DNA from 2 places in the Pseudarthrobacter sp. 1G09 genome. Region 1 is predicted to be linked to the other one. Evidence: riboswitches for the same ligand, from Rfam matches in the RefSeq annotation. Region 1 holds a riboswitch; the other holds the start of a gene.
What was found. A riboswitch is a leader RNA that binds a small molecule or an ion and turns the genes downstream of it on or off. The one in region 1 is predicted to bind glycine.
Positions count from the first base shown of each region.

Region 2: it holds a riboswitch for glycine, as region 1 does, so the genes downstream of both, cycA (D-serine/D-alanine/glycine transporter) here and gcvP (aminomethyl-transferring glycine dehydrogenase) in region 1, are expected to answer to the same signal.

Region 1 is NZ_CP188306.1:1,074,201-1,089,316, reverse strand. It holds gene ACP3TD_RS05080 (threonine/serine ThrE exporter family protein) at 1-620, opposite strand, end outside; gene ACP3TD_RS05075 (peptidoglycan bridge formation glycyltransferase FemA/FemB family protein) at 673-1,986, opposite strand; gene ACP3TD_RS05070 (lipid II:glycine glycyltransferase FemX) at 2,095-3,168, opposite strand; gene ACP3TD_RS05065 (TspO/MBR family protein) at 3,386-3,931, shown strand; gene ACP3TD_RS05060 (L-serine ammonia-lyase) at 3,983-5,440, opposite strand; gene gcvT (glycine cleavage system aminomethyltransferase GcvT) at 5,447-6,607, opposite strand; gene gcvP (aminomethyl-transferring glycine dehydrogenase) at 6,619-9,465, opposite strand; glycine riboswitch at 9,654-9,750, opposite strand; gene ACP3TD_RS05045 (TetR/AcrR family transcriptional regulator) at 9,847-10,383, opposite strand; gene ACP3TD_RS05040 (MFS transporter) at 10,469-12,028, shown strand; gene ACP3TD_RS05035 (Dps family protein) at 12,140-12,619, opposite strand; gene ACP3TD_RS05030 (APC family permease) at 12,842-14,395, shown strand; gene ACP3TD_RS05025 (AMIN-like domain-containing (lipo)protein) at 14,478-15,029, opposite strand.
Region 2 is NZ_CP188306.1:694,265-709,380, reverse strand. It holds gene ACP3TD_RS03315 (hypothetical protein) at 1-713, opposite strand, end outside; gene ACP3TD_RS03310 (hypothetical protein) at 789-935, shown strand; gene cycA (D-serine/D-alanine/glycine transporter) at 932-2,479, opposite strand; glycine riboswitch at 2,530-2,624, opposite strand; glycine riboswitch at 2,625-2,722, opposite strand; glycine riboswitch at 2,983-3,081, shown strand; gene gcvP (aminomethyl-transferring glycine dehydrogenase) at 3,238-6,105, shown strand; gene gcvT (glycine cleavage system aminomethyltransferase GcvT) at 6,115-7,263, shown strand; gene gcvH (glycine cleavage system protein GcvH) at 7,477-7,860, shown strand; gene glyA (serine hydroxymethyltransferase) at 7,857-9,182, shown strand; gene ACP3TD_RS03280 (L-serine ammonia-lyase) at 9,382-10,839, shown strand; gene lipA (lipoyl synthase) at 10,908-11,921, shown strand; gene ACP3TD_RS03270 (MFS transporter) at 12,048-13,334, shown strand; gene ACP3TD_RS03265 (glycoside hydrolase family 65 protein) at 13,347-15,116, opposite strand, start outside.

The sequences.
Region 1 (15,116 bases):
CAGCGCGGAAACGGCTTGGGGCTGGTGATGATTTCGTTGAGCCGCCTGATGGCCTCGTCGCGGCCCACTCCCCCGGCCACGATGTCTGTGACCAGCTGGTGCACCCTGGCCAGGCCGGCGTAGTTGTTGGTCCAGGACCGGACCACGCGCAGCAGTGCGATGGGCGGCTGGTCCTTGGGGGCGTAGTTGATGCCGACGGACTGGTTGGTGATGTCCACCTCGACGTACTTCAGACCCAGCGCGGCCGTGACGGCGATAATGCTGGTCTCCACTTCGAGGGCGCCGGCGCCGTAGCGGAACATGGTTTCAGCGAGGTGGAGGACAAAGTCCAGGGTCTTGCGGGCGGACGCATCCACGCCGCTGACCTGGATGGTGGGATTGGCGTACGGGCTGCCGGTCAGCCTGTCTACGATGCTCATCGGCGCGGTGGGAGGGTTCTCGCCCTGGACGAGGCGGCGCAGCATCTTCTTCGCCGCAGCGTTCTGGCGGACCTGGGCGGCCGTCAGCGGTTCGGTTTTGGGCAGGGCTTCGGTGCGGGGCAGCGCCCGGGCCGGCCCCGTGGGCGGGCGGTCCTTGGCGCCGGTTGGTTGAGCTTTGGGATGATCGCGCCGGTCGGCCATGATCTCCTCCTCCCTGGTGCGCTGGTGTGGTGCGCTGGTGCGGATAGGTGGGTCAGGCGCGCTTAATCGGAAGCCTGCCCAGCAGGGTGCGGGCAGCGCCTGCGGCGGACCTGGCCAGCCTGTTGGCGTGGAAGGCGGCGGGACGGACGGGCATCACAAAGTCGCCCACAAGTTGGACCACTTCACCGCCGAAGCCCTTCTTGAATTCGTAGCCGCCGTGGCCTTCTTGGTCCTGTCCGGAGATGCCGAAGGTTCCGTAGAAGTTGTACCTCGGGTAGCCCTTCTCAAGGGCGTGCAGCATCATGCCCCAGTACAGCGAGGTGGCGCCGTTGAAGTAGATGTAGTCCTGCACGGTGCCGCCGATGACGCACACCACTTCGTCGCCGTAGCAGACGAAGTGGATGGCGGCCACGGTGGCCACACCCACCGAGTCCGGGAAGCGTTCGATGTCCTTGAGGCTGCGCTCGTAGCTGTCCACCAAATCCTGGACCACTTTGAGCCGGTTTGCCTTCTTCTTGCTGCCCGTCTCCTCGACCTCGCGCCGAAGTTCGGCGGCCGTGGCCGATTCGGCGTCGAGCCGCTCGGTGATGGACTTGCGGTAGGCCGGGATGTCGATCTTGGCCATCATGAGCTTGGTGAACTCCGGCGAGGTGGTGCGGAGCAGGTTCTCGTAGTACTCCCGTTCCCGGTAGACGAAGCCCTTCTCGTCCCCGGCCCGGCTCAGCGCGCCGTAAAAGTCGTCCAGGGTTTCCAGCGTGGCCTGCTCCAGGAACACACCGTTCTTTTCGGCCTTGCGGATTGCTTTTCGGGTGCGGTAGCTGGTGCCCATGATCAGCTCTTCCGGGTCCGCGATGCCCTGGAGGTTCTTGACGAACATCCAGTTGACGTTCACGAAGTTCATCTCCAGGCCTTGGTGCCGGAATCCCAGGCCGCCGAGCCGCGCCACCAGCGGCCGGTTGTCGGTGGTTTCCGGGTGCTCGGCCCCGTCCTCGTCGCGGGCAATGTACTTCAGGTTCGGTGAGATCCGCAGTTCGGCAGCCTTGCGCTCGGCCGCGCGCTTGCGGAGAAGTACGACGACGTCACGCACCAAGGCAGGGTCCGTGTAGTCCATCAGGGGTCCCTTGGCGCATTCGCACACGGTGTACCCGAGCCGGGTGGTGGTGAAGTTCAGTTTCCCCGCGGCCACCATTTCTCCGTTGCGGCGGATACCGAACAGTTCCACCTGCTGTCCGCGGGCGCGCTGGAAGCGGCTGAAATCGGCCGACTGCAGGAAGCTGTTTTGCGGATGCTTGACGGCGAAGGCCTCAAACTCGTCGTCGCTGAGGACCGTGTATTCGTGGGCGGTGGTGGTGGAAACCTGGTTCAAGGGATTACCTTCTCTGGAACTTGTCGCGGGCCTGCCTGGCAGGTGCTGGGGCGGGAGCGTCGTCTTCCGTGCCGTGGGGTTACCGGGCAGCGGACCGGCGGGGCGTGGTCAGTAGAACTGCTGGCCGGTGCGCGCCGTTTCAATGCGGCGGAACACCCGCTCACCGCCCTTGACCCACAACCGGTGCCGAAGGGGTGAAAGAACGTAATCGTGGCACCCCACAAAGTCCGTGACGGTCTTGGTGAAGCTGGTCTTGAACATCCCCATGCCGTACAGGTTATGGCTCTTGTCCTTGATCCGGGATGCGGGTGGCGTGCCGCAGAAGTCGTATTCGGTGCAGCCCAGTTCCTGCATCCTCCGGATGGCGGACCACTGGACCAGGTGGGAGTCGCCGTACTGTTTGCGGTTTTGGGTGGAGCCGCCGTCCTTGTACGTTGCCTTGGCGCCGTAGTTGATAACGAACGCGCCGACGCTGGGCTTTCCGTCTTCGTAGGTGAAGAAGAAGTTGCCCTGGCCACGGTTGCAGAATTCGTCCCAGAACTGCGCGTAGTACCCGTAACTGCGCAAGGGCATGGATCCCTTGGCCTTTACGGTGTCGGCCATGAGGTCGTAGAGGGCACGGTAGGTTTCCGGCCCTGGTTCCCGGCGCACTACCTCGCAGCCTTCCCGTTCGGCACGCCGGACGGCGTTGCGGGCGCGGGAGGAGATGGCCTTGAGGACTTCCTCGTCAGTGCCCGAGATGTCCAGCAGCGCCGTGGAGTCGTTGGACTGGATGTTGGGGGCCTTGGCCAGGCCGGCCGCAGCCAGTGTGGCGCGGGCGGCATCGGAATCCACGATGTCCGGCTCGATCTTGATGGTAAACACGTTGAGCTTCCGCTCCCGCACCAGGGCGGCGCAGGACTCCAGCGCCGCTTTGAGGTGGCCGGCGTCGGCGAGGTCCGGGCCCTTGATGAGGTACCAGAGCCGTCCCAGCAGCGGGACGGCCTTCTCGAGGACCAGGTTGTAGCTGGCGGTCCTGCCGCCATCCAGCACCAGGAAGCGGACCTTCCAGCCGCTGCCGTTCTTCACGGACGCGTAGGCCGCCGACTGCAGCATGTTGCCGCCGTTGGGGTTGGCCGTGACGTGCTTGTCCCAGTTTTCAATTTCCTCGGCTGTTGCAAAACGTGCGGTGAATTCTGGCAAGGGGGCCGTGTCCAATCGGGGTTGATGCTCGGTGCTGTTCTCGGTGCTGCTGTTGCCGTTCCTGCGCGGACATGCAGCCTCAAGTCTAAAGCCTGTGGCGGCACGGGCCGTGCCCCGGGGACCGGCCCGGGGCTTTGGAAGACGGCCGTCCGGCAGGCCCGGGACGCCTCCGCGAGCCTGCCTTGACTCGCGCACCGCCATTCGCAAGGGTGGTGGGATGGAGCCAGACACGGGACAGTCCACCTTGCCGCCGGAGCGAAAGTCCCGTCCGTACCGGCCGGCGGTCCAGGTGGCCGCACTGGCGGGTTTCCTGGTGGCGTCATTCCTGGTGGCGGGCCTTGGCGGACTCGCTTCCACCAGCAACGTCGACGGCTGGTACGCCACGGCCGAGAAGGCGCCCTGGACGCCGCCGAACTTTGTCTTCGGCCCCGTGTGGACCCTGTTGTACACGGCCATGGCCGTGGCCGCGTGGCTGGTGTGGCGCAAACGCACCGGGCGCACGCGTCCGGCCATGATTGCCTACGCCGTCCAACTGGTCCTGAACCTCGCCTGGACCCCGATGTTTTTCGGGCTCTACCCCACGCTGGGAACGCCGGCGCTGTGGCTGGCCCTGGTGATCATCCTGGCGCTGATCGTCGCCGTCGTCGTCACCATCCTGTACTTCGGCCCCATCAGCCGCACAGCGGGGTTGCTGCTGCTGCCCTACGTGGCGTGGCTGGTGTACGCCTCAACGCTGAACGTGTGGGCGGCCATCAACAATTAGCGTCCGCCGAACCGCAGCGGGCCCGGGCCATGACGGACCGGGTGCTGGTTGTCAGCATTCGACGACGTTGACGGCGAGGCCGCCCATGGCGGTTTCCTTGTATTTGGAGGACATGTCCTTGCCGGTTTCGCGCATGGTGATGATGACTTCGTCGAGGGAGACCCGGTGGGTGCCGTCGCCCCAGAGCGCCATTTTCGCCGCGTTGATGGCCTTCGCCGCGGCGATCGCGTTCCGCTCGATACAGGGAACCTGCACCAGCCCGCCGATCGGATCACACGTCAGGCCCAGGTTGTGTTCCATCGCGATTTCCGCGGCGTTCTCCACCTGCGCCGGGGTGCCGCCCATCACCTCAGCAAGGCCCGCCGCCGCCATCGACGACGCCGACCCCACCTCGCCCTGGCAGCCCACCTCGGCACCGGAAATGGACGCCTGTTCCTTGTAGAGCACCCCCACGGCACCGGCGGCGAGCAGGAACCTGGCCACCACGCCGTCGCGGTCCTCCTGCGTTGCCTGGTCCATGCCCGGGGCGAAATGCAGCGCGTAGTACAGGACCGCGGGAATGATCCCGGCCGCCCCGTTCGTGGGGGCGGTGACCACCCTCCCGCCGGAAGCGTTCTCCTCGTTCACCGCCAGGGCCACCAGGTTCACCCACTCCTGCCAGTACCGGGGATCATGGAAATCCTGGTCCGTAAAGTCCAGATCCTGGCTGTCCACGCCCGGGCGGGCGCATTCCTTCTTCAGCCGGTCGAACCAGTCCGGGGCGCGGCGGCGGACCTTCAACCCGCCCGGCAACACCCCGTCACGCTTGAGCGAGGTCGCCACGCACGCCTCCATCACAGACCAGATATGCAGCAGCCCCGCCCGGATCTCCTCCTCGGTCCGGGAGGACTTCTCGTTGACCAGCATCACGTCGCTGATCCCCAACCCGGTATCCGCGCAATGGTTCAGGAGCTCCGCGGCGGTCCGGAACGGCAGCGGCAGCTCCTTCTTGGACTCATCGAGTTCCTGCTGCGCGGCGTCCTCCTCACCCTCACGGACAATGAACCCGCCGCCCACGGAGAAGAACGTGGCCCGGTGGAGCTCCTCACCGGTATCGTCCGAAACGGTGAACGTCATCCCGTTCGTGTGCCGCGGCAACACCGTCAACGGCCGCAACACCATGTCCTGCACCCCATACGGCAGCTTCACGCCATCCCCGCCGCCGGCCCCGGCCAGGTGCAGCGTCCCGGTCTCGGCGATCGCGGCCAACCGCTCCTCCACCTCAACCGGCAGGATCCTTTCGGGGTGGAACCCCTCCAAACCCAGCAGGACCGCCGTCATCGTCCCGTGCCCATGCCCCGTCGCAGCCAACGACCCATACAGATCCACCCGCAACGAAGCCACCCGGGACAACACCCCGGCACCCAGCAACTCCTCCGCAAACACCGCAGCAGCCCGCATCGGCCCCACAGTATGAGAGCTCGACGGCCCAATACCGATCGAAAACAGATCAAAAACACCAACAGCCATGACGTCCTACTTGGTGCGCTTGTAGAACGGCAGCTCGACCACTTCGAACGGTTCGGCCTTGCCGCGCAGGTCGACGTCGAGGGCTGTTCCGGGGGCGGCGTGTTCGACGTCGACGTAGGCCATCGCGATGGGATAGCCGAGGGTGGGTGAGGGCTGGCCGGAGGTGACTTCGCCAACGGCGGCGCCGTCCTTAAGGACGGGGTAGTGCGCGCGGCCGGCGCGGCGGCCGCGGCCTTTGAGTCCCACGAGGCGGCGGCCGGAGGTGCTGCCGGCGCCGGCGTCCTTCAGGGAGGCCAGCGCGGCCTTGCCAACGAAGTCGCCTTCCTTGGAGAGCGCGACGACGGCGCCCAGGCCGGCCGCGAACGGGTCACCCTGCAGCGACAGTTCGTTGCCGTACAGCGGCATTCCCGCTTCGAGGCGGAGGGAGTCGCGGGAGGCGAGGCCGGCGGGGATGAGTTCCCCGTCGTCGGCAATAGCGATCAACGTCTGCCACAGAGCCGGGGCGTCATCGTTGGCCACGAAGATCTCGAACCCGTCCTCACCGGTATACCCGGTGCGCGCGAGCAGGAGTTCCTTGCCGGTCCCGCCCACCAGGAACGGAACCTCCACGGCGGCGTAGTACTTCAGCTCCGTCACCAGGGAGTGCTGTGCGGCCGGGACCAGGCGAAGCAAGAGGTCCTGGGTTTTGGGGCCCTGCACTGCGATCAGCGATGTCCAGGCCGAGGCGTCCTCCACCAGCACGTCGAACCCGGCGGCCCGTTCCTGCAGGGCTGCCGCCACCACTGCGGCGTTGCCCGCGTTCGGCACCACCAGGAAAACGTCCATCTCGCCTTGCGCCGAACCTTCTACGGACGGACGGCGGTACGTAATGAGGTCGTCGATGATGCCGCCGTCTTCATTGCAGATCAGCGAGTACTTGGCCTTGCCCACGGCCATGGCGGAGATCTTGCCCACCAGAGCGTAGTCCAGGAAGGCGCCGGCCTGCGGACCGGTGACCCAGATTTCGCCCATGTGGGAGAGGTCGAAGAGGCCCGCGGCCTTGCGGACAGCGTGGTGCTCGGCAAGTTCGGAGCTGTACTTGAGCGGCATCTGCCAGCCACCGAAGTCGGTGAAGGAGGCGCCGAGCTTCTTGTGCTCTTCGTACAGCGCGGTGTATTTCTCGGTCACGGTGCTGGTCCTTAGTTCTCGAACTCGGACAGCGGCGGGCAGGAGCAGATGAGGTTCCGGTCACCGGCTGCGCCGTCGATCCGGCCCACCGGCGGGAAGTACTTGTCCTGCTTGAGGTGGGTAGGGAACGCGGCCTGCTCCCGCGGGTAGGCGCGGTCCCAGTCGGAGGACACGACGGCGGCCGCGGTGTGGGGTGCGTGGCGCAGCGGTGAGTCGGCAACGGCAAAGTCTCCGTTGGCCACCTGGTCGATTTCCTTGCGGATAGCGATCATTGCCTCGATGAACCGGTCGATCTCGGCCAGGTCCTCGGACTCGGTGGGCTCCACCATCAAGGTTCCCGCCACCGGGAAGGACAAGGTAGGGGCGTGGAAGCCGAAGTCGATGAGGCGCTTGGCCACGTCCTCCGCGGTCACGCCGGTCTTGGCGGTCAGGTCGCGCAGGTCCAGGATGCATTCGTGCGCCACCAGGCCGCCTTCCCCGGTGTAGAGGACCGGGTAGAACTCGTTCAGCCGGGAAGCGACATAATTGGCGGCCAGCAGCGCGGACTTGGTGGCCTCGGTCAGGCCCGCACCGCCCATGAGCTTCACGTACGCCCAGGAGATCGGCAGCACGCCGGCGGAACCGAAACGGGAGGCCGAGATCGCGACTCCGTGTCCGGCCTCGTGCGCGGCCTTGTTGGCATCACCGGGCATGAACGGTGCCAGGTGGGCCTTGGCTGCCACGGGTCCGACGCCGGGACCGCCGCCGCCGTGCGGGATGCAGAAGGTCTTGTGCAGGTTCAGGTGGGAGACGTCGCCGCCGAACTTGCCCGGCTGCGCCAGGCCCACCAGGGCGTTGAGGTTCGCTCCGTCGATGTAGACCTGGCCGCCCGCGGCGTGGATGGCGTCGCACACTTCGCGGACGTCGCCGTCGTAGACGCCGTGGGTGGACGGGTAGGTGATCATGATGCAGGACAGGACGTCTTTGTGCGTTTCGATCTTCGCTGTCAGGTCGGCGTGGTCGATGGTGCCGTCCGGCGCGGTGGCCACGACGACCACCTTCATGCCGGCCAGGACGGCGGAGGCGGCGTTGGTGCCGTGCGCGGAAGCGGGGATCAGGCAGACGTTGCGCTGCTGGTCGCCGCGGGAGTGGTGGTAGCCCCGGATCGCCAGCAGCCCGGCGAGTTCGCCCTGGGAGCCGGCGTTGGGCTGGATGGACACCTGGTCGTAGCCGGTGATTTCCGCCAGGTCGGCTTCCAGGCCGCTGATCAGTTCACGCCAGCCTTCGGTCTGGGAATCCGGGGCGAAGGGGTGGATGGAGGCGAACTCGGGCCAGGAGATGGCTTCCATCTCGGCGGTGGCGTTCAGCTTCATGGTGCACGAGCCCAGCGGGATCATGGTGCGGTCCAGCGCCAGGTCCCGGTCGGACAGCTTCCGGATGTAGCGCAGCAGCTGGGTCTCGGACCGGTGCGTATTGAACACCGGGTGCTGCAGGTAGTCAGAAGAACGCTCGACGGCGGCCTCCAGCGCAAAGCCTTCACCCTTATCTGCTGTGGCGCCAAAGATGCCGGCAACCTCGGCGACGATGGCCGCCGTCGTGGTTTCATCCAAGGAGATGCCCACGGTGTCAGCGTCAACGCTGCGCAGGTTGATCCCGCGCTCCTCCGCGTCGGCAACAATCGGCGCGGCGCGGCCCGGGACGCGGACGGTGATGGTGTCGAAGAAGCTCTTGTGCAGCACCTCGACGCCGGCAGCGGCCAGCGAGGCGGCCAGGGTGCGGGCGTGGCCGTGGGTTGTTTCCGCGATCGCCTTCAGCCCGTCGGGACCGTGGTAGACGGCGTACATGGAGGAGACGATGGCCAGCAGGGCCTGCGCCGTGCAGATGTTGGACGTGGCCTTCTCGCGCCGGATGTGCTGCTCGCGGGTCTGCAGCGCCAGGCGGTAGGCGGGAACACCGGCGTCGTCCTTGGACACACCCACCAAGCGCCCTGGCAGTGAACGTTCCAGGCCTTTGCGGACGGCCATGTAGGCCGCGTGCGGGCCGCCGAAGAACAGCGGCACACCGAAACGCTGGGTGGAGCCGACGGCGATGTCCGCGCCCTGCTCCCCCGGAGGAGTGATCAGCGTCAGCGCCAGCAGGTCAGCGGCAACAGTGACCAGCGCACCGCGCTCCTTGGCCTCGGCGATGGCACCTGCCTGGTTGAAGACGCGGCCCGAGGCGCCGGGCTGCTGGAGCACGATGCCGTTGATGTCACCGTCAGGCAGGCCCTTGGAGAGGTCGGCAACCTCCACCTCGAAGCCGAGCGCTTCGGCACGGCCCTTGACGATGGCGATGGTCTGCGGCAGCACGTCGATGTCCAGCACCGTCTTGCCGTCTGCGGCAGGCTTGGCCTTGTTGGCGCGGCGCATCAGCAGGACTGCCTCGGCCACGGCCGTCGCTTCGTCCAGCAGGGACGCGTTGGCAATTGGCAGGCCCACCAGGTCCTGGACCATGGTCTGGAAGTTCAGCAGCGCCTCCAGCCGGCCCTGCGAGATCTCTGGCTGGTACGGCGTGTAGGCGGTGTACCAGGCCGGCGCCTCAAGGATGTTGCGCCGGATCACGGCGGGGGTGATGGTGTCGTAGTACCCCTGGCCGATCAGCTGCACCGCGGTTTTATTCTTTCCCGCCAACCGGCGCAGCTCGGTCAGGACCTCAACCTCGCTGAGGGCGTCCTGCAGCTTCAATTCCGTTTCCTGGCGGATGACCTGGGGAACGGCGGTATCGACCAGGGAGTCAACGCTGTCGTAGCCCACAGCCTTGAGCATGGTGTCGACGTGGTCCTGGCGCCGGGCGCCGATATGGCGGTCGACGAAAGTGGTGGAGGCTGAACTAACCGTCACGGGGGAACTCCAGATACTCAGGCGGCGCAGGGTACGCCACAGCGATTCGGGTCCCTCCCCGCTCTGTATTGGACCTGAGAGTTTCCGCGGCCCCTGCATGGACAGGACCCGCTTGCACCGTCGGTGAGCACAACGGTCCGGCACCCGATCACGGGGTGCCTGGACGGCCTGCTGCTTTCCAGAGGTGCCTCGCCGCGGCGGTACAGGTGCCTGCGAGATTCCTGGGGAGGATTTGCTCCTACGGCGCCTGCCGACGTTGTGGCAGGACTCTCCCGCCGCAGATCAAAGGCTATTCAGTTGGATGTGTACGCGGGGCCGTCCGGTGACAACTCCCACGACGCTTAATTCTCCTACGCCACGGCCCCCGGGGCAAATGTCCTGCTACCGCCGGAGCCGCTCCAGTGCTGCCAGCAATTCGTCAACGTCCGCGGCTGCGCCGCCTTCGGGAACCGGGCCGACCGAGAGCATGGCGTTGAAGTAAAGGCCGTCCCCCATGTACAGCACGGCCTTGGCCAGGGCCGGCCCTACATCGGCGGCGATTTCGTCGAGCCACCGCCGCTGGATCGCAGCGAAACGGCGGCGGGTCTCTTCATGCGCCACCTCCGCCAGCCTGGTGGCGGCGACGATGGCCCGGTCCAAGGGAGTGTCTCCCCACACCGAGGACCGGATGAAGTAGGCTGCCGCGCCTTCCGGTGCGGCGGCCATGGCATCGGCATCTTCTCCGGCGAGCGCGTCCAGCTGGTCCAGGAGCGCCTGGATCAGGGCTTCCTTGTTTGGAAAGTGGTAGAGGAGCCCACCCTTGGAGACGCCGGCCTTCCGGGCTACGGCGTCCAGGGTGGCGGCGCGCTCCCCCACCTCAATCAACAGGGTGGCAAAGGCGTCAAGGACAGCTTCGCGGGCGACTGGCTTTCGGGGCATGCCATCCATCATGCCCTTCCGGGGTGCCGGAGGCTCAACTCAACCCCGTTTCCAAACTGTACCGTCTGGACGGTATAGTTAATCCATGACCACCTCGACGCACCGCGCTGTACCCCAGCTCCAGGGACCTGCTGCCCCACGGGCACCGTGGCGCGACTGGCTGGCCCTTGCGCTGCTGATGTTCCCCGTACTGCTGGTGGCCGTGGACAACACGGCACTGACCTTCGCCCTGCCCGCGATCGCCCAGTCCCTGAACCCTTCCGGGGTACAGCTGCTCTGGATCGTGGACGCCTACCCCCTGGTCCTGGCGGGGCTGCTGGTGTGCATGGGCAGCCTTGGCGACAGGATCGGCCGGCGGCGGCTGCTCATCACGGGCAGCCTGGGCTTTGCGGCGCTCTCGGCCGCCACTGCGTTCGCGCCAACGGCGGAATGGCTGATCGCGGGACGCGCCGCCCTGGGCTTCTTCGGCGCCATGCTGATGCCCTCAACCCTCTCTCTCATCCGCAACATCTTTGCGGAGCCCAACCGTCGCCGGCTGGCGGTGGCCATCTGGGCCGCCGGGTTCTCAGGCGGGGCCGCCCTGGGTCCGATCTTCGGCGGCTGGCTGGTGGAGCACTACTGGTGGGGCGCAGTCTTCCTGGTCGCCGTCCCGCTCATGGTGCCGCTGATCGCCCTGGGTCCGGTGCTGATTCCGGAATCGAAGAATCCGGAACCGGGGAAGGTGGATATTCCCAGCATCGCGCTGTCCCTGCTGGTGATGGTGCCGCTGGTATACGGCATCAAGGAAGTTGCCACGGAAGGATTGTCCGGCACCGGCCTTGGCGCCATGGCCTTCGGCCTGGCCATGGCAGTGGTATTTGTCCGGCGGCAGCTCCGGCTGCCGCACCCCCTGCTGGACATGTCGCTCTTCCGCAACCGGGTGTTCAGTATGGCCATCACCGCCAACGTCCTGGCCCTGTTCTCCTTCAACGGCTTCATCCTCTTCCTGGCCCAGCACCTGCAGCTGCTTGAAGGAATGACGCCGTCTGCCGCGGGCGTCGCCATGATCCCGGCCCTCATTGCCACGGTGGCGGCAGGACTGGTGGTGGTGCCCCTGGTCCGGAAGGTGCGCCCCGGCTTCGTGGTGGGCGCGGGCCTGGCGTTCAGCGCCGCGGGATACAGCTTGGTGACATTCGGGAACCACGACGGCGGGCCCACACTGCTGCTCGCAGCGTTGCTGATCCTGGCGCTGGGCGTGGGGACGGCTGAGACCATCTCCAACGACCTCATCCTCGGTGCGGCGCCGGCGCACAAGTCAGGTGCCGCGGCCGCTATCTCGGAGACCGGGTACGAGGTGGGTGCGCTGCTGGGGACGGCCGTACTGGGCTCCATCCTCACGGCCTCCTACCAGCACAACCTGCACCTCCCGGCAGCTGTGGACAGCACCGCCACGGAAGCGGCCCGCCACAGCGCCGGCGAAACACTGGCAGGCGCCATGGACCTCGCGGCCGCGCTTCCGGCCCCGCTGGCCGATGCCGTCCGCCAGTCCGCGGCTGCCGCCTTCGATTCCGGCGTGCATGTGACGGCGGCGATTGGCCTCGTCCTGATGGCAACCGCGGCGGTCTCCGCCGCCGTCGTACTTCGCAAGGTGCCCAAGGCCGCATAGCAGCACCCGGCCCACGCGGCACCGCATGGGCCTTAATGGCAAAGGCGCCCGGCGCCGGAGTTCAACCTCCGGCACCGGGCGCCTCTTCCGTGCTGCGGTGGCAGCCCACTCCTACTTTTCGTCAGGGGCGGTGACGCTGGCGGTCGGCTTGAGCGTCTCGGCGTTCACCATCCAGGCGAACTGCTCCAGCTTGGCAATGAATTCGTGCAGCAGGTCTGCGCTGGTGGGATCTTCCTCATCCACCTCGTCATGGACCTTGCGCATGGTGCCCACTGCAGCCTCCATGGCGGCAACGATCCGCTCGATGGCGTCCTTGGTGCTGATCAGGCCCTCAGGAAACTCCGCCAGGGCAGTTGATTTGGACACGGTGGAGCTGCGGCCATCAGGCAGCGCGTGGAGGGCACGCATGCGTTCGGCGGTGTCATCGGCGAACTGGCGGGCGGCGTCAACGATCTCATCCAGCTGCAGGTGGAGGTCCCGGAAGTTGGTTCCCACAATGTTCCAGTGCGCCTGCTTGCCCTGGATATGCAGCTCGATCAGGTCGGCGAGTACGGCCTGCAGGTTGTTGGTCAGGGTCGGTGAAGCTTTCATGGGAGTCCTCCTCGATTGGTCCAGTAACTTCGAAACTATCAGCGCCCGGGCCACCCGGCATGGGCCAGGGCGGATATTTCTCAGTGAGCTTACTAAGCCTGCCGCACAGTCATAAACGAACGTAATTCATATTTCCTCTTGCGCGACGGCGGTCACACCTCCATACTAAATGAACGCCATTCATATAGTGACCCCGGTCATAAGCTTCCAGAAAGCGGTGCCATGACAGAAGCACTCCGCACCAGCCCCACCACCGCGCGGGGCCAGCAATTGCCCGGCAGCGGCGACATTACCGCCAAAGGACTGAAGGGCGGGCAGCTGGGGCTCCTCGCCGTCGTCGTCCTGGGAATTTCCACGATCGCCCCCGCCTACACCCTGACCAGCGCACTGGGACCCACCGTCAATGAAGCCGGACTCCAGCTGCCCGTGATTTTCCTGATCGGTTTCATCCCCATGATCCTGGTCTCGCTGGCCTACCGGGAACTCAATGCCGATTCACCGGACAGCGGCACCACTTTCACCTGGGTCAGCAAAGCGTTCGGCCCCTGGGTCGGCTGGATGGGCGGATGGGGGCTCCTGGCAGCCAACATCATCGTGCTGTCCAACCTCGCCGGCGTGGCCGTCGACTTCTTCTACCTCTTCCTGTCCCAGCTCACCGGCTCACCGGAACTCGCGGACCTGGCGGACAACAAGGCCCTGAACGTCCTGACCTGCCTGGTGTTCGTCGCCCTCGCTGTCTGGGTCAGCTACCGCGGCCTGCACACCACCAAGGTGGTGCAGTACGGCCTGGTGGGATTCCAGCTGCTGGTGCTCGGCCTGTTCGTCGCCATGGCCTTCGCCAACTGGTCCACCTCGGAAACCGCCATCCCCTTCAGCTGGGAATGGTTCGACGTCACCAGGATTGAGACCTTCGGCCAGGTGGCCGCTGGAATTTCACTGTCCATCTTCGTGTACTGGGGCTGGGACGTCTGCCTCACGGTGAACGAGGAAACCGCCAACGGCAAGAAGACGGCTGGCGTGGCCGGCACCCTGACCGCCGTCATTGTCCTCGCCATCTACCTGCTGGTGAGCATCGCCACCATGATGTTCGCCGGCGTCGGCGATACCGGCAACGGGCTGAACAACGCAGAGAACCACGAGAACATCTTCACCGCGCTGGCCTCCCCCATCATGGGCCCGTTCGCCATCCTGATGTCCCTGGCAGTGCTTTCCAGCTCGGCCGCGTCCCTGCAGTCCACCTTCATGTCCCCGTCCCGCAGCCTCCTGGCGATGGCCCACTACGGGGCCCTGCCTGAACCCTTCAGCCGGGTCAGCCGGAAGTTCGCGACGCCGGGCTTCGCCACCATCGCTGCCGGCGTCATGTCCGCGGGGTTCTACGCCGTGATGCATGTGGTCAGCGAGAACGTCCTCAATGACACCATCCTGGCCCTGGGCCTGATGATCTGCTTCTACTACGGCCTGACGGCCCTCGCTTGCGCCTGGTACTTCCGGCACAGCGTCTTCACCAGCGTCCGCCATTTCGTGTTGCGGCTGCTCTGCCCGGTGCTGGGCGGCGTGGGCCTGTTCGTCGTGTTTTTCCAGACCGCCGTGGACAGCCTGGCCCCCGAGTTCGGCAGCGGCTCCGAAATCTTCGGTGTGGGACTGGTGTTCATCCTCGGCGTCGGCATCCTGGCGCTCGGCGCGGTGTTCATGCTGATCATGGCCCGGGTACGCCCAGGTTTCTTCCGTGGCGAAACGCTGCGGAAAGACACCCCGGCCCTGGTGGTCCCGGAGTAAGGGCTCCTGCACAGAACAGAAAAGGTGCCGTTCCCGCCAACGCGGGGACAGCACCTTTTCTATTTTTTGACGACGGCGGCTGTCACCAGAAGTGCGCCACATCCACCACCAGCCGGGAGCCTGAGCCCGGCCCGTCCAGCGTGAAGACACGGAACGGAAGACGGGCGCGGACGCCCAATCCGAGCGTGCTCTGGCCCTCAAAGCTTCCTGCCCAGACCACCTGGCGGAAGGTCTGGTAACCGGAGACGTTGGCGAGCTCTAGCTGGTTGGCGGGCTTGTACGTAGCTTCGCCGTTCCCGTCATAGGCCGGTGCCCGGACAACCACCTGCAGGCGGGCGCCGCCCCGGACGTCGACCGGTTTGCCGGAACCGTCCTGTGTGATTTGCCCAACGTAGCGGACGGAGTAGCCGGGAGCCGGGCCGCTGCCCAGGTCAACCACCAGCCGGTCGAAGCAATAGTGCTGTCCGGTGCGGACATTGGTGACGGGCGCGCCGCTCATGGAGCCGTCCGCCTTCATCAGCGAGCCCCAGGTGAGCCCGCAATACGAGGAGGTTGCCGAGGCGGGCCCCGGAACCAGCAATCCCAGTCCAACGGCCACAAGGATGGCCGTGAACCAGATGGAGAGTTTTTTCATTGTGGTGCCACCCAAGGAAGGAGCGATTGGATAGCTCCAGATTAGGACTGCAGCAACGATGAAACGAGGCCTGTGGCCGCTTCGGGG
Region 2 (15,116 bases), 380 kb from region 1:
AACGCCTCCTTGGCGTTGGCCACCACCGCACGGCCCATCACGAGGTTACCGGCTCCGCCCACCACGGCACCGATCCCGAACGGCAGGGCCCGGCCCAGGAGCGCAGTTCCCTGGCGTTTGAGGAGGTTCCTGAGGAAGGCCTTCTGGATGCGGTTGCGGATGGTGCTGAAGCCCGGCATCGGCATCGACTTGGAGAGCACGCTGCCCCACTGCTTGGTGGCTCCAGCGCCGTTGCCGGCCATTTGTCCGCTGAGGGTGCCCAGCAGGGCGGTGCCTTCCTCGCCCAGCATGATGGCCATGACCATGGTGCTGGCCTTCTCCGGGTTGGTCAGGCGGATGCCGTGGAGCTCTGCGAGGGAGGTGGCGTACAGGGCAGTTGCTTCGAGGAAGCCCACCGTGGCGGCTGCCGAGAGTCCCAGCGACGCGACGGTCCCCACGCCGGGCACGACGGCGGTGGCCCCCACGATTGCGCCGCCGCCGGTGACGGCGCGGAGGTAGTCGCGCTCCAGGATGCCGGCCAACTGGGCTGCCGTGGCTTGGGGGTGCTTCTTCTGCAGCCGGCGGATATAGGCCAGCACCAGCGGCCGCTGGATCTCCACGGCTTTGAGGAGCATGTTGTGGATGCCGGGCTTGGGCTTGCCGTCCTTGTCGAAGACTGCGTTGTGGGCAGTTTCCTGGGCGATCCGTACTGCTGGGTTGCTGCGCTTAGCCATGGTCACCTTCGTTTCACGTCGAGCTGCAGCGGGTGGCTGCCGTGCTTCTCCATCCTAGATGCAGAAACACTAAGCATGCTGAACTTTGACGCCGGCGCCCCTGCACCTCCGGCCGCAGACAGCACTGCGGCGGGACCCGGCGTGGGTCCCACCGCAGCGTTGCAGTCAGGAGCTTATTCGCTGGCCCGTACCTTGACGGCCCGGATCCGCGAAGAAGCCTAGGAGCGGGAGCCCCGGGCGGCCTCCTCCTGTGCGGACCTTTCGCGGTCCTGCCCGGCGCCGGCCGCCGCCTGCTCATCGGCGCGCAGCTCGGCCCGGAAGACCTCGAAGCGGGCAAGGTGGGCGGGGCGGCGGCGGAGGATGGCCCAGGCCACGCCAAGGACGAGGAACCAGATGGGGGTCACCAGCAGGGCTGCCAGGGTGTCCGGCTGGGTGGTCAGGGCCCAGAGGACGAACGCAAAGAACGCGTAGACCACCCACACAACGGGGATGCCGCCGGGCATCTTGAACTTCGAGTCCTCGTGCAGGTGCGGGCGGCGCTTGCGGAAGGCGATGTAGCTGGCCAGGATGACCGACCAGACAAAGATGAAGCACACTGCGGAGACGGTGGTCACCATCTCGAAGGCCTTGCCAACATCCTGGCCGGCGTACATGAGAACGACGCCGGAGAGCAGCAGTACGCAGGAAAGGAACAGCGCGTTGCTGGGCACCTTCCTCGAGGACAGGCGGCTGAAGATGCCCGGGGCGTCGCCCTCCTGTGCGAGGCCGAACACCATGCGCGAGGTGGAGTAGATGCCGGAGTTGGCCGAGGACATGGCCGAGGTGAGGACCACCAGGTTGACCACTGTGGCTGCAGCGCCCAGCCCGGCGAGGGAGAACATACCGATGAAGGGGCTGTGGCCGGCCGCGAACTGGGTCCACGGGGTGACGGCCATGAGGATGATCAGGGCGCCCACGTAGAAGAGCAGTACGCGCACGGGGATGGCGTTGATGGCCTTGGGCAGCGTCCGCTCCGGGTTCTTGGCCTCGGCGGCTGTGGTTCCCACCAGTTCGATGCCGACGAAGGCGAAAACGGCGATCTGGAAGCCGGCCACGAAGCCCATGAACTCATTGGGGAAGAAGCCGCCGTGGCTCCAGAGGTTGGTGAAGCTGGCGGTTCCGGCGTCGCTCTGGAAACCGGTGAAGATCATGAAGAGGCCCACGATGATCAGCGCTGCGATGGCCACGATCTTGATGAGGGCAAACCAGAACTCGGTTTCGCCGAAGGCCTTGACCGTGGCGAGGTTCAGCAGCAGCAGGATGGCCACAGTGGCAAGCCCTGGGATCCAGAGCGGCAGTCCCGGCCAGAGTTCCTTGGAGTAGCCGGCAATGGCGATGACGTCTGCGATGCCGGTGATCACCCAGCAGAACCAGTAGGTCCAGCCGGTGAAGAACCCCGCCCACGGGCCCAGGAGGTCGGCCGCGAAGTCGCTGAAGGATTTGTAGTTCAGGTTGCTCAGGAGCAGTTCGCCCATGGCACGCATGACGAAGAAGAGCATGAACCCGATGATCATGTACACGAAGATCACGGACGGGCCGGCCGCGGAGATGGTCTTGCCGGAGCCCATGAAGAGGCCGGTGCCGATGGCACCGCCAATGGCAATGAGCTGGATGTGCCGGTTGGTGAGCTGCCGCTCCAGGTGGGGAGGCTCGCTGCGGGCGGCGCTGCCCGCAGGAGGGTTGCTGCGGGGCGGCTCGCCGTTGGACGTGGGGGGATGAATCGCCATGGGAACTCCATCGATAAAGCGGCATTTTTGGGTGCCGCAGAAGTTGGGTTCCTCCCCGCTCTGTAGTGAACCTGAGAGTTTCCGCGGCCCAAGCCGCTTGCACCGCCGGTGAGCCGGAACGGGTCCGGCTGCTTTCCAGAGTTGCCTGTCCGCGGCGGTACATGGGCCTGAGAGTTTCCTGGGGAGGGTTTGCTCCTACGGCGCCTGCTAAATGTACCGGCAGGACTCTCCCGCCGCAGGTCGAAGGCATGTTCAGTTAGGCATGCTCAGCGGCCGCACCCTTCCGGGGCAACGTTGGCCCGGGCTGCTCCGATGAGTTGAGCCAGCCGGACACGGTGCTGATCACCGGACCCAGTGTGGTGCGGGTCACGATCGAATGTCAAACCCCATTTTTCCGCCACCGCAACAAGGCAGCCGCCGCCCACCGTGTGACGATCAGATTTGTTTTCCTTTCAACCAACCTGTACGGTGTGAGGCGAATCACCCACAGTTGAATAGCCTTTCGAGCTGTGACGGGAGAGTCCTCCCGGCACCACCGGGCAGGCGCCGTAGGAGCAAATCCTCCCCAGGAATCTCTCAGGCCCCCGTACCGTCACGGCGAGGCAACTCTGGAAAGTAACCCGGCTTCGGCCAGGTTCACCGACGGTGCAAGCGAACCCGCCACGCAGGGTTCCGCGGAATCTCTCAGGTCCAATACAGAGCGGGGAGGAACCCATCCCATGCCGTGCCACCCTGGCCGGCCAGACCTGGAGTTCCTCATGACGATTCAATCCCTTCCAACCACGTTCGTTGACCGCCATATCGGCGCGCGCCGGCAGGCCGACGTCGGCACCATGCTCAAGGCTGTGGGCTACGACAGCGTTGATGGCCTGGTGGACGTGGCTGTTCCGGCGTCGATCCGCCAGCAAACGGCGCTGAAGCTGCAGGACGCCCTCAGCGAGGTTGAGGTCCTCACCGAGCTGCGCCGGTTGGCGGGCAAGAACAAAACCGCGGTGCAGATGATCGGCCAGGGCTACTACGACACCATCACCCCCGCCGTGATCCGGCGCAACATCCTTGAGGCGCCGGCCTGGTACACCGCCTACACGCCGTACCAGCCAGAGATCTCGCAGGGCAGGCTGGAGGCGCTGCTGAACTTCCAGACCATGGTCCAGGACCTCACCGCCCTCCCCGTGGCCAACGCGTCACTCCTCGATGAAGCCACCGCTGTGGCCGAGGCTGTACTGCTGATGCGCCGCGCGAACAAAAATAAGGACGCCAAGGACGGCAAAACCGTCCTGGATGCCGACTGCCTCCCGCAGACCATCGCCATCGTGCTGGGCCGCGCCGAAGCGCTCGGCTTCGAGGTGGAGGTTGCTGACCTCTCCGCAGGCCTGCCCGAGGGTGCCATCAACGGCATCGTGCTCCAGCAGCCGGGCGTGTCCGGCCGGGTGTGGGACCAGAGCGCCGTTATCGCCGAGGCCAAGGAGCGCGGTGCGCTGGTCACTGTTGCCGCTGACCTGCTGGCGCTGACGCTGATCACTCCTCCGGGCGAGCAGGGCGCGGACATCGCCGTCGGCTCCACCCAGCGTTTCGGTGTGCCGCTGTTCTTCGGCGGCCCGCACGCCGCCTACATGGCCGTACAGAAGGGCATGGAACGCACCCTCCCCGGCAGGATCGTGGGTGTCTCCAAGGACAACGCGGGCGCTCCGGCGTACCGCCTGGCCCTGCAGACCCGCGAGCAGCACATCCGGCGCGAGAAGGCCACATCCAACATCTGTACCGCGCAGGCGCTGCTGGCCATCGTGTCCTCCTTCTACGCCGTTTACCACGGCCCGGACGGGTTGAAGGCCATCGCAGAAACCGCCCACCACAACGCCCGGATCCTGGCCACGGCCCTCACCGCCATGGGCCGCGAACTGGTGACCGACTCCTTCTTCGACACCCTTACCGTGCGCGTACCGGGCAAGGCCGCCAAGGTCATCAATGCCGCCGAAGCGCGCGGCATCAACCTCCGCTTCGTCGACGCGGACACGGTGGGCGTCTCCATCGATGAGACCACGACGGCGGCAACGCTGTCCGCGGTGGCCGTCGCCTTTGGCGCCGGCCCGGCAGGGGACGCCCAGGGTTTCGAGCTGCCCGAGTCCGTGCTGCGCACCTCCGGTTACCTGGAGCACCCGGTGTTCAACACGCACCGGTCAGAGACCCAGTTGTTGCGTTACATCCGTCGCCTGTCCGATCGTGACCTGGCGCTGGACCGGACCATGATTCCGTTGGGGTCGTGCACTATGAAGCTGAACGCCACCGCCGAGATGGAAGCGATTTCCTGGCCGGAGTTCGCCTCGATCCACCCGTTCGCCCCGGATTCCCAGACCGAGGGCTGGCGTGAGCTGATCACCGGGCTGGAGGCTGACCTGACCGAGATCACCGGCTATGACCAGGTTTCCATCCAGCCGAACGCCGGCTCCCAGGGCGAGCTCGCCGGGCTGCTGGCGATCCGGGGCTACCACCACTCCCGCGGCGATCAGCAGCGCAACGTCTGCCTGATCCCGGCATCGGCGCACGGCACCAACGCCGCCTCCGCCGTCCTGGCCGGCATGAAAGTGGTTGTCGTGGCCACCGCAGCAGATGGCACCATCGACCATGCCGACCTTTCCGCGAAGATCGAGGCGAACCGGGACGCCCTGTCCTGCATCATGATCACCTACCCGTCCACCCACGGCGTCTACGACGGCGACGTGACCGAAGTCTGTGACGCGGTCCACGCCGCAGGCGGGCAGGTGTACGTGGACGGCGCGAACCTGAACGCCCTGGTGGGCCTGGCCCAGCCGGGCAAGTTCGGCGGCGACGTCTCGCACCTGAACCTGCACAAGACCTTCTGCATCCCGCACGGCGGCGGCGGACCCGGCGTCGGCCCGGTCGCTGCCAAGGCGCACCTGGCACCATTCATGCCCGGTGATGCCAACAAGGCCGCGCACGAGGCCGGCCACGGGGTCGCGATCTCGGCTTCCCGGTTCGGGTCCGCCGGGGTGCTGCCGATCTCCTGGGCGTACGTGAAGCTGATGGGCGGTGCGGGCCTGACCGAGGCCACCAAGTCCGCGCTGCTGGCCGCCAATTATGTTGCTGCCCGGCTGAACGAGTTCTACCCCGTGCTCTACACCGGCGAGGGCGGGCTGGTGGCGCACGAGTGCATCCTGGACCTGCGCGAACTGACCGCACGGACCGGCGTGACCGCTGAGGACGTGGCCAAGCGCCTGATCGACTTCGGCTTCCACGCCCCCACCCTGGCCTTCCCGGTGGCCGGGACCCTGATGGTGGAGCCCACCGAGTCCGAGGACCTGGCAGAGATCGACCGCTTCATCGACGCCATGATCACCATCCACGCCGAGATCGAGCAGGTGGCAGCCGGCGACTTCTCCCTGGAAGCATCGCCGGTGCGCAACGCACCGCACACAGCTGCCGCCGTGGTCAGCTCCGACTGGGACCGCGCCTACCCGCGCGAGCAGGCCGCGTTCCCCGCACACCACAAGCAGGACAAGTACTTCCCGCCCGTGGGACGCATCGACGGCGCGGCCGGCGACCGCAACCTGGTCTGCTCCTGCCCGCCCCTCGAAGCCTTCGAGGACAACACCGCCTTCGAGAACTAAGGACTTCCCATGACTGAGAACTACACCGCTCTCTACGAGCAGCACAAGAAAGCCGGCGCCTCCTTCACCGATTTCGGTGGTTGGCAGATGCCCCTCAAGTACGATTCCGAACTCGCCGAGCACCACGCCGTGCGCAACGCCGCCGGCCTGTTCGACCTCTCCCACATGGGCGAAGTCTGGGTCACCGGCCCGGACGCCGCAGCATTCCTGGACTACGCCCTGGCAGGCAAGCTGTCAGCCATCGCGGTGGGCAAGGCGAAGTACTCGCTGATCTGTGACACCGACGGCGGCATCATCGACGACCTCATCACCTACCGCCTCCCCGCGGCTGCGGACGGAACAGCCAAGTACCTGGTAGTGCCGAACGCAGGCAACGCCAAGGTAGTGGCCCAGGCCCTGCAGGAACGCGCCGCCGGCTTCGACGTCACCGTGCAGGACGCCTCCGCCGAGACTTCCCTGATCGCTGTCCAGGGCCCCGCCGCCGAGGCCATCCTGCTGGCGCTCGTCCCGGCCGACCAGCACTCCCTGGTCACGGAGCTGAAGTACTACGCCGCCGTCGAGGTGGGCATCGCGGTCAACGGCGCCGTCCGGGACCTGCTGGTGGCCCGCACCGGCTACACCGGCGAAGACGGCTTCGAGATCTACATCGGCAACCTGGAGGCAGCCGCCCTGTGGGAGGCCCTGCTCGCGGCCGGCGAAGGTTCCGGCCTCATCCCCGCAGGCCTCGCCGCCCGCGACTCGCTCCGCCTCGAAGCCGGCATGCCCCTCTACGGCAACGAACTCTCCCGCCGCGTCAACGCCTACGCCGCCGGGCTGGGTCCCGTCGTCGCGCTGTCCAAGGAAAGCGACTTCGTGGGCAAGGAGGCCCTGGCAGCCATCAAGGCCGCCGGCGTCGGATCCACCGTGGGCCAGAAGCTCGTGGGCCTCAAAGGCACCGGGCGCCGCGCCGCCCGCGGCCACTACCCGGTCCTCAAGGACGGCTCACTCATCGGCGAAGTCACCTCCGGCCAGCCCTCCCCCACCCTCGGTTACCCGGTGGCTCTTGCGTACGTCGACGTTGAGTTCGCCGAAGCCGGCACCATCGTCGACGTGGACCTCCGCGGCAAGCCGGAACGCTTCGAAGTAGTGGCACTGCCGTTCTACAAGCGAACCCGCTAAAGCCCGCGTGGTCAGCCTCGGGACCGGCGGACCGGACATTTTCACGCGTGCTGCTCCTTCGTCGCTTTGACGCACGCTTTCGAAAAGTCCGGCCCCGCCGGCCCTTGACGCCCGCTCACTTTTGGCGGGTATGTGCCCGACGCCCGCTCACTTCTGGTGGGTTTGGCGCAGACGCCCTCTCACTTTCATCATCTAAACCTAAGGAAACAGACAATGAGCAAAGTTGCAGCTGAACTGAAGTACTCCGCCGAGCATGAGTGGATCGCTGTTGACGGGTCCGGCCCTGCCGGGATCGGTATCTCCGCCGTTGCCGCCGATGCGCTGGGCGACATCGTCTACGTTGACCTGCCCGAGGTTGGCTCCATCGTGACCGCCGGCGAAACCTGCGGCGAAGTGGAGTCCACCAAGTCCGTTTCGGACCTCTACTCCCCCGTCACCGGCGAAGTCACCGAGATCAATGACGGCGTGGTGTCCGACCCCGCCCTCATCAACAGCGACCCGTACGGGGCTGGCTGGCTGTTCAAGGTGTCCGTCACGGAAGAAGGCCCGCTGCTGTCCGCCGAGGAATACGCCGCAGCGAACGGTGGCGAACTGTGAGCGCGGCAGCAGGCACGGCCGTCAACGAAACCGTTGCCTTCCACCAGGTTGAATCCCCCAGCCTGAACGCGGACCTGTCCGTCCTGGACCCGGAGATTGCGGCCAAGATCGACGACGAACTGGGCCGCCAGCGCGACGGCCTGGAAATGATCGCTTCCGAGAACCACACCGCCGCCGCCGTCATGCAGGCGCAGGGCTCGGTGCTGACCAACAAGTACGCCGAAGGCTACCCGGGCAAGCGCTACTACGGCGGCTGCGAACACGTGGACGTCATCGAGCAGCTCGCTATCGACCGGGTCAAGGCCCTGTTCGGTGCCGAATTCGCCAACGTCCAGCCGCACTCCGGCGCACAGGCCAACGCCTCGGTGATGCACGCGCTGATCAAGCCCGGCGACACCATCATGGGCCTGAACCTCGCCCACGGCGGACACCTGACGCACGGCATGAAGATCAACTTCTCCGGCAAGCTCTACAACGTGGTGCCGTACCAGGTCCGCGAAGACACCCACACCATCGACATGGCAGAGGTGGAGCGCCTGGCGCTGGAAACGAAGCCGCAGCTGATCGTTGCCGGCTGGTCCGCGTACGCACGCCAACTGGACTTCGCCGAGTTCCGCCGGATCGCCGACCTGGTGGGCGCCTACCTGATGGTGGACATGGCCCACTTCGCCGGCCTCGTCGCTGCGGGCCTGCACCCCAGCCCGGTCCCTCACGCGCACGTCACCACCTCCACCACGCACAAGACCCTCGCCGGTCCGCGCGGCGGCATCATTCTGTCGAACGACGCCGATATCGCCAAGAAGATCAACTCGGCTGTGTTCCCGGGCCAGCAGGGCGGGCCGCTGGAGCACGTCATCGCCGGCAAGGCTGTGGCCTTCAAGATCGCCGCCTCGGCTGAGTTCAAGGAACGGCAGGAACGCGTCCTCGCCGGCTCCAGGATCCTGGCCGAACGCCTGGTCCAGCCGGACGTCACCGCCAAGGGCATCAACGTCATCTCCGGCGGCACGGACGTCCACCTGGTCTTGGTTGACCTCCGCAACTGCGAACTCAACGGCCAGCAGGCCGAAGACCGCCTGGCCGCGATTGACATCACCGTCAACCGCAACGCCGTGCCCTTCGACCCGCGCCCGCCCATGGTGACCTCCGGCCTGCGCATCGGCACCCCGGCTTTGGCGACCCGCGGGTTCGGCGAAGCCGCCTTCCGCGAAGTTGCAGACATCATCGCCGAAGCATTGACGGCCGACGCCGATGCAGACCTTTCCGGCCTGCGTCACCGCGTCGAAGCACTCGCCGCAGCCCACCCGCTCTACCCGGGGCTGTAGTCCCCTTCGGGACCGGCGGGACCGGACATTTTCACGCGTGCCCTGGGCCCACGCCGTCAGGGTTCCCTGGCCGAGCTTGCGAGGCTAGGGAGACGGTGGGGAGCACGCTTTCGAAAAGTCCGGCTCCGCCGGCCCCTCGTGCGCACGTCGCCTTTGTGACGCACTGCCCACCGATTAAATATCCAGTTAGGAACACACCGTGGCCGTTGGCGTCTTCGACCTTTTCTCTGTCGGTATTGGGCCGTCGAGCTCTCATACTGTGGGGCCGATGCGGGCTGCTGCGGTGTTTGCGGAGGAGTTGGTGGGTGCCGGGGTGTTGTCCCGGGTGGCTTCGTTGCGGGTGGATCTGTATGGGTCGTTGGCTGCGACGGGGCATGGGCACGGGACGATGACGGCGGTCCTTCTGGGTTTGGAGGCGTTCCACCCCGAAAGGATCCTGCCGGTTGAGGTGGAGGAGCGGTTGGCCGCGATCGCCGAGACCGGGACGCTGCACCTGGCCGGGGCCGGGAGCGGGGGTGGCGTGAAGCTGCCGTATGGGGTGAAGGACATGGTGTTGCGGCCGTTGACGGTGTTGCCGCGGCACACGAACGGGATGACGTTCACCGTTTCGGACGATACCGGTGAGGAGCTCCACCGGGCCACGTTCTTCTCCGTGGGCGGCGGGTTCATTGTCCGCGAGGGCGAGGAGGACGCCGCGCAGCAGGAACTCGATGAGTCCAAGAAGGAGCTCCCGCTGCCGTTCCGGACCGCCGCGGAGCTCCTGAACCATTGCGCGGATACCGGGTTGGGGATCAGCGACGTGATGCTGGTCAACGAGAAGTCCTCCCGGACCGAGGAGGAGATCCGGGCGGGGCTGCTGCACATCTGGTCCGTGATGGAGGCGTGCGTGGCGACCTCGCTCAAGCGTGACGGGGTGTTGCCGGGCGGGTTGAAGGTCCGCCGCCGCGCCCCGGACTGGTTCGACCGGCTGAAGAAGGAATGCGCCCGCCCGGGCGTGGACAGCCAGGACCTGGACTTTACGGACCAGGATTTCCATGATCCCCGGTACTGGCAGGAGTGGGTGAACCTGGTGGCCCTGGCGGTGAACGAGGAGAACGCCTCCGGCGGGAGGGTGGTCACCGCCCCCACGAACGGGGCGGCCGGGATCATTCCCGCGGTCCTGTACTACGCGCTGCATTTCGCCCCGGGCATGGACCAGGCAACGCAGGAGGACCGCGACGGCGTGGTGGCCAGGTTCCTGCTCGCCGCCGGTGCCGTGGGGGTGCTCTACAAGGAACAGGCGTCCATTTCCGGTGCCGAGGTGGGCTGCCAGGGCGAGGTGGGGTCGGCGTCGTCGATGGCGGCGGCGGGCCTTGCTGAGGTGATGGGCGGCACCCCGGCGCAGGTGGAGAACGCCGCGGAAATCGCGATGGAACACAACCTGGGCCTGACGTGTGATCCGATCGGCGGGCTGGTGCAGGTTCCCTGTATCGAGCGGAACGCGATCGCCGCGGCGAAGGCCATCAACGCGGCGAAAATGGCGCTCTGGGGCGACGGCACCCACCGGGTCTCCCTCGACGAAGTCATCATCACCATGCGCGAAACCGGCAAGGACATGTCCTCCAAATACAAGGAAACCGCCATGGGCGGCCTCGCCGTCAACGTCGTCGAATGCTGACCCACGGTTTCGACGAGCTCAACTAACGCCGCCCCGCCGGCACCCACCACAAACAAAGGAAATCGATCATGACATTGGCACCCGAAGGCCGGAAGTTGCTGCGGATCGAGCAGCGCAACGCGGCCACCCCGGTGGAACGCAAACCGGAATGGATCAAGGCCAAAGTCCAGATGGGCCCGGAGTTCGTCCAGCTCAAGAACCTGGTCAAAAAAGAAGGCCTGCACACCGTCTGCGAAGAGGCCGGTTGCCCCAACATCTTCGAATGCTGGGAAGACAAGGAAGCCACCTTCCTGATCGGCGGCTCCGAATGCACCCGCCGCTGCGACTTCTGCCAGATCGACACCGGCAAACCCTCCCCCGTGGACAGGTTCGAACCCACCAAAGTGGCCCGCTCCGTCCAATCCATGCAGCTCCGCTACGCCACCGTCACCGGCGTGGCCCGCGACGACCTCGAAGACGAAGGCGTCTGGCTCTACGCCGAAACCGTCCGCAAAATCCACGAACTGAACCCCGGCACCGGCGTCGAACTCCTCATCCCCGACTTCTCCGGCAACCCCGACCACATCGCCGCGATCTGCGACTCCGCCCCCGAAGTCTTCGCCCACAACGTCGAAACCGTCCCCCGGATCTTCAAAAGGATCCGCCCCGCCTTCCGCTACGAACGCTCCCTCGACGTCATCACCCAAGGCCGGAACCTGGGCATGGTCACCAAATCCAACCTCATCCTCGGCATGGGCGAAACCCGCGAAGAAATCAGCGAAGCACTCCGCGACCTCCACACCGCCGGCTGCGACCTGATCACCATCACCCAATACCTCCGCCCCTCCGAACGCCACCTCCCCGTGGACCGCTGGGTCAAACCCCAGGAATTCGTCGACCTCCAAAACGAAGCCGAAGAAATCGGCTTCCTCGGCGTCATGTCCGGCCCCCTGGTCCGCTCCTCCTACCGCGCCGGCCGCCTCTGGGCCACCGCCATGCGCAAAAAAGGCCGCGACATCCCCGCCGAACTCGCCCACATCGCCGACGGCATCCAGGACTCCGGCACCACCCGCCAGGAAGCTGCCACCCTCCTGGCCGGATAGATTCCGCCAGGAACGCGTGGGCAACATCCGGGTCGACATATACCGGACGGATTCACTATTGGCGGCCGGCCTGATGCTGGTTGGGGGGCAGCAGGGCGGCCGCCGTCCGGGCTTAAACTGGGGCTTATGCCCGCCCCCAAAGCCTTGCGCCCGTTCATCCACCGCGAGTACCGGGTCCTGATTGCAGCGCTGGCTATCTCGATCTTCGGTTCCGGCATGTGGGCCGTAGCCATGGTCTACCAGGTAATCCACCTGGGCGGCGGTCCGCTGGAGCTCTCGCTGGTGGCCGCCGCCGGAAGCGTGGGACTGGTGGCCTTTGTCCTGGCCGGCGGGATCGCGGCCGACAGGGTCCCGCAGCGGCGCCTGATCATCGCCGTCGAGGGCGCCAACCTGGCAGTCATCGCCGCGATCAGCGGCCTGGCGATGGCCGGCTGGCTGCAGCTGTGGCATGTGGCTGCGGGTGCGTTCGTGCTGGGCGTTGGCGCGGCCTTCTTCTTCCCTGCCTACTCCGCCATCCTGCCGCGCATCCTTCCGGCTGAGGACCTGCTGGCCGCCAACGGCATGGAGGGGACCATGCGTCCCGTCCTCCAGCAGGCGGCGGGACCGGCGGTGGCCGGCATCCTGGTGGCAGCCCTCTCGCCGTCGCATGCGGTGACCGGGGTGGCTGCGTGCCACCTGCTGGCCTTCATTGTCCTGAACTTCCTGGGCCAGCACGCCCTGGCCACACGCCCTAAAGAGGCCGGCCACGAGGACGCACACCGGAAATCGTCCTTCGTCCAGGACCTGCGCGAAGGAGTCAGCTACACCATCAGGACCCCATGGCTGCTCTGGACGCTGATCTGGGCCTGCATTTCGGTGCTGTTCCTGATCGGCCCCATCGAGGTCCTGCTGCCATTCCTGGTGCGGGACCAGCTGGGCGGGGATTCGAGCATGTTCGGTTTCCTGCTGGCGGTCATGGGGGTGGGCGCAGCCCTGGGCTCCCTGGTGACGGCGTCACTCCGCCTGCCCCGCCGCTACCTCACGGTAATGATGGTGTCCTGGGGCGTGGGCAGCCTGCCGATCGCCGCCGTCGGCCTCATGGACAACTTCTGGCTGATGGCCGCAGCTCTGTTTATCTGGGGCGCCACCGGGAGCGTGGGCATGGTCATCTGGGGCACACTGCTCCAGCGCCGCGTCCCGTCCCACCTGCTGGGCCGCATCTCAAGCCTGGACTTTTTCGTGTCCCTGGCGCTGATGCCGGTGTCCATGGCGCTGGCCGGACCGACGGCTGAGGTGCTGCCCATCTGGCTGATTTTCATGGTGGCGGGCGTGGTCTGCCCCGTCATGGCCGTCATCGCATCCGCCGCCGCTAGGATGCCCCGCGACGAACTGGCCCACCCGCTGGACGCGGCGCCCGAAGCCGCCGCGTCCTGACTTCGGGGCACATCAGCCGTTGGCGAGGACCACCGGAATGCTCGCCGTCGGAAGTCCGCTGGGGAAGACAGTGGGTTCCGGTTCCGCGATGGGCTCCAGCTCCACCCTGACGGGATCGGAGCCTACGGCCAGCACCTGGCCCCGCACGTTGACGTCGAGCGGGTTCCCTTCCTGGACGGAGAGCGTGATGGCGCCGGAGGAGAGCCGGACCAGCAGCAGCCGGCCGCTGATCCTGAGGTGGAAGGTCAGTCCGTCCCATTCCTCCGGCAGGCGCGGATCGAAGTACGGCACCGGGCCCTGGTCGCGCAGGCCCGCAAAACCGCACACCAGGGAGCTCCACACCCCTCCGGTGGAGGCAATGTGCACGCCGTCAATGGTGTTGCCGTGGGTGTCGTCCAGGTCGATGAACACCGCATTGGTGAAGTGCTTCAGGGCCTCCCCGGAGTACCCCACCTCGGCAGCCATGATGCCCTGCACGCATGCAGACAGGGTGGAGTCGCCGGTGGTGATGGGATCGTAGAAATCGAAGGCGCGCTGCTTCTCGCCCGCAGTGAAGTCCTGCCATTGCAGGAACATGGCAAGGACGGTGTCCGCCTGCTTGAGCACCTGGTGGCGGTAAATCACCAGCGGGTGGAAATGCAGCAGGAGCGGGTACTTGGACCGCGGCGTGGTCCAGTCCCATGATTCCAAGGTCATGAAGTCGTTGTCCTGGGAGTGGACCTGCATGCGGCTGTCGAACGGCAGGTGCATCAGGTTGGCTGCCGCCGCCCACAGCTGCCGCTCTTCCTGGGCAACGCCCGGGTGGTCCAGCGCTGCGGCGGCCCGCAGGTTAAACCGGGCCATGACGTTGGTGTAGAGGTTGTCATTGACCACGGCGGTGTACTCGTCCGGGCCGGTGACACCGTGGATGTGGAACAGGCCATCCTTGCCGAAGAAGCCCAGCGAGACCCACATGCGCGCGGTTTCCATCAGCAGCTCAGCCCCCATGCCCTCCCGGAACGCGGAATCACCGGTGGCCCACAGGTAGCGGTTGGTGGCGAACGCGATGGCTGCCGCGATGTGGAACTGCGCGGTGCCGGCGGCGTAGTAGGCGCTGGCTTCAAGGCCGTTGATGGTCCGCCACGGGAACAGGGCGCCATCCACGCTGAGTTCCTTGGCCCGGACCTTGGCTTCGGGCAGCATTGCGTGGCGGAACTCCAGGACCTGCCGGGCGCCGTCCGGGTTGGTGTACGTCAGGTACGGCAGCAGGTACACCTCCTGGTCCCAGAAATAGTGGCCCTCATAGCCGGATCCGGTGACGCCCTTGGCCGGGATGCCGGCCACGTTGGCACGGGCCGTGGCCTGGGCCAGCTGGAACAGGTTCCAGCGGATGGCCTGCTGCAGCTCCGGCTCGCCACCGTCCACCACGATGTCGGACGTTGCCCAATAGCCGCGGTAGTGCGCCTCGCTTTCGGCGAAGATGTCCCCGACGGGGCGCAGGCCTGCTTCGGCCAGGGCTGCGGCATCGACGCCCTCGTCCTGCACGGTCCGGCCGGCGGCGTAGCTGACGCTTTTCTCGAGCCGGAAGGGTTCGCCGGCGCTGACGGCCAGCACGTAGCGGACGCTGCTGTCGTCCTGGTCCACCAGGGTTTCGAAAGGCTGGTGCCCGGCAGAGGTCCAGTGGTCCACGGCCAGGCCCACGCGCTGCTTGGATTCGGCGGCTTCCCAGGAGAGCCGCAGTGATCCGTCGCCGCCATCGAGCCGCAGCGGCAGCAGGACCCGGCCGGCATGACGGCCGGCGCG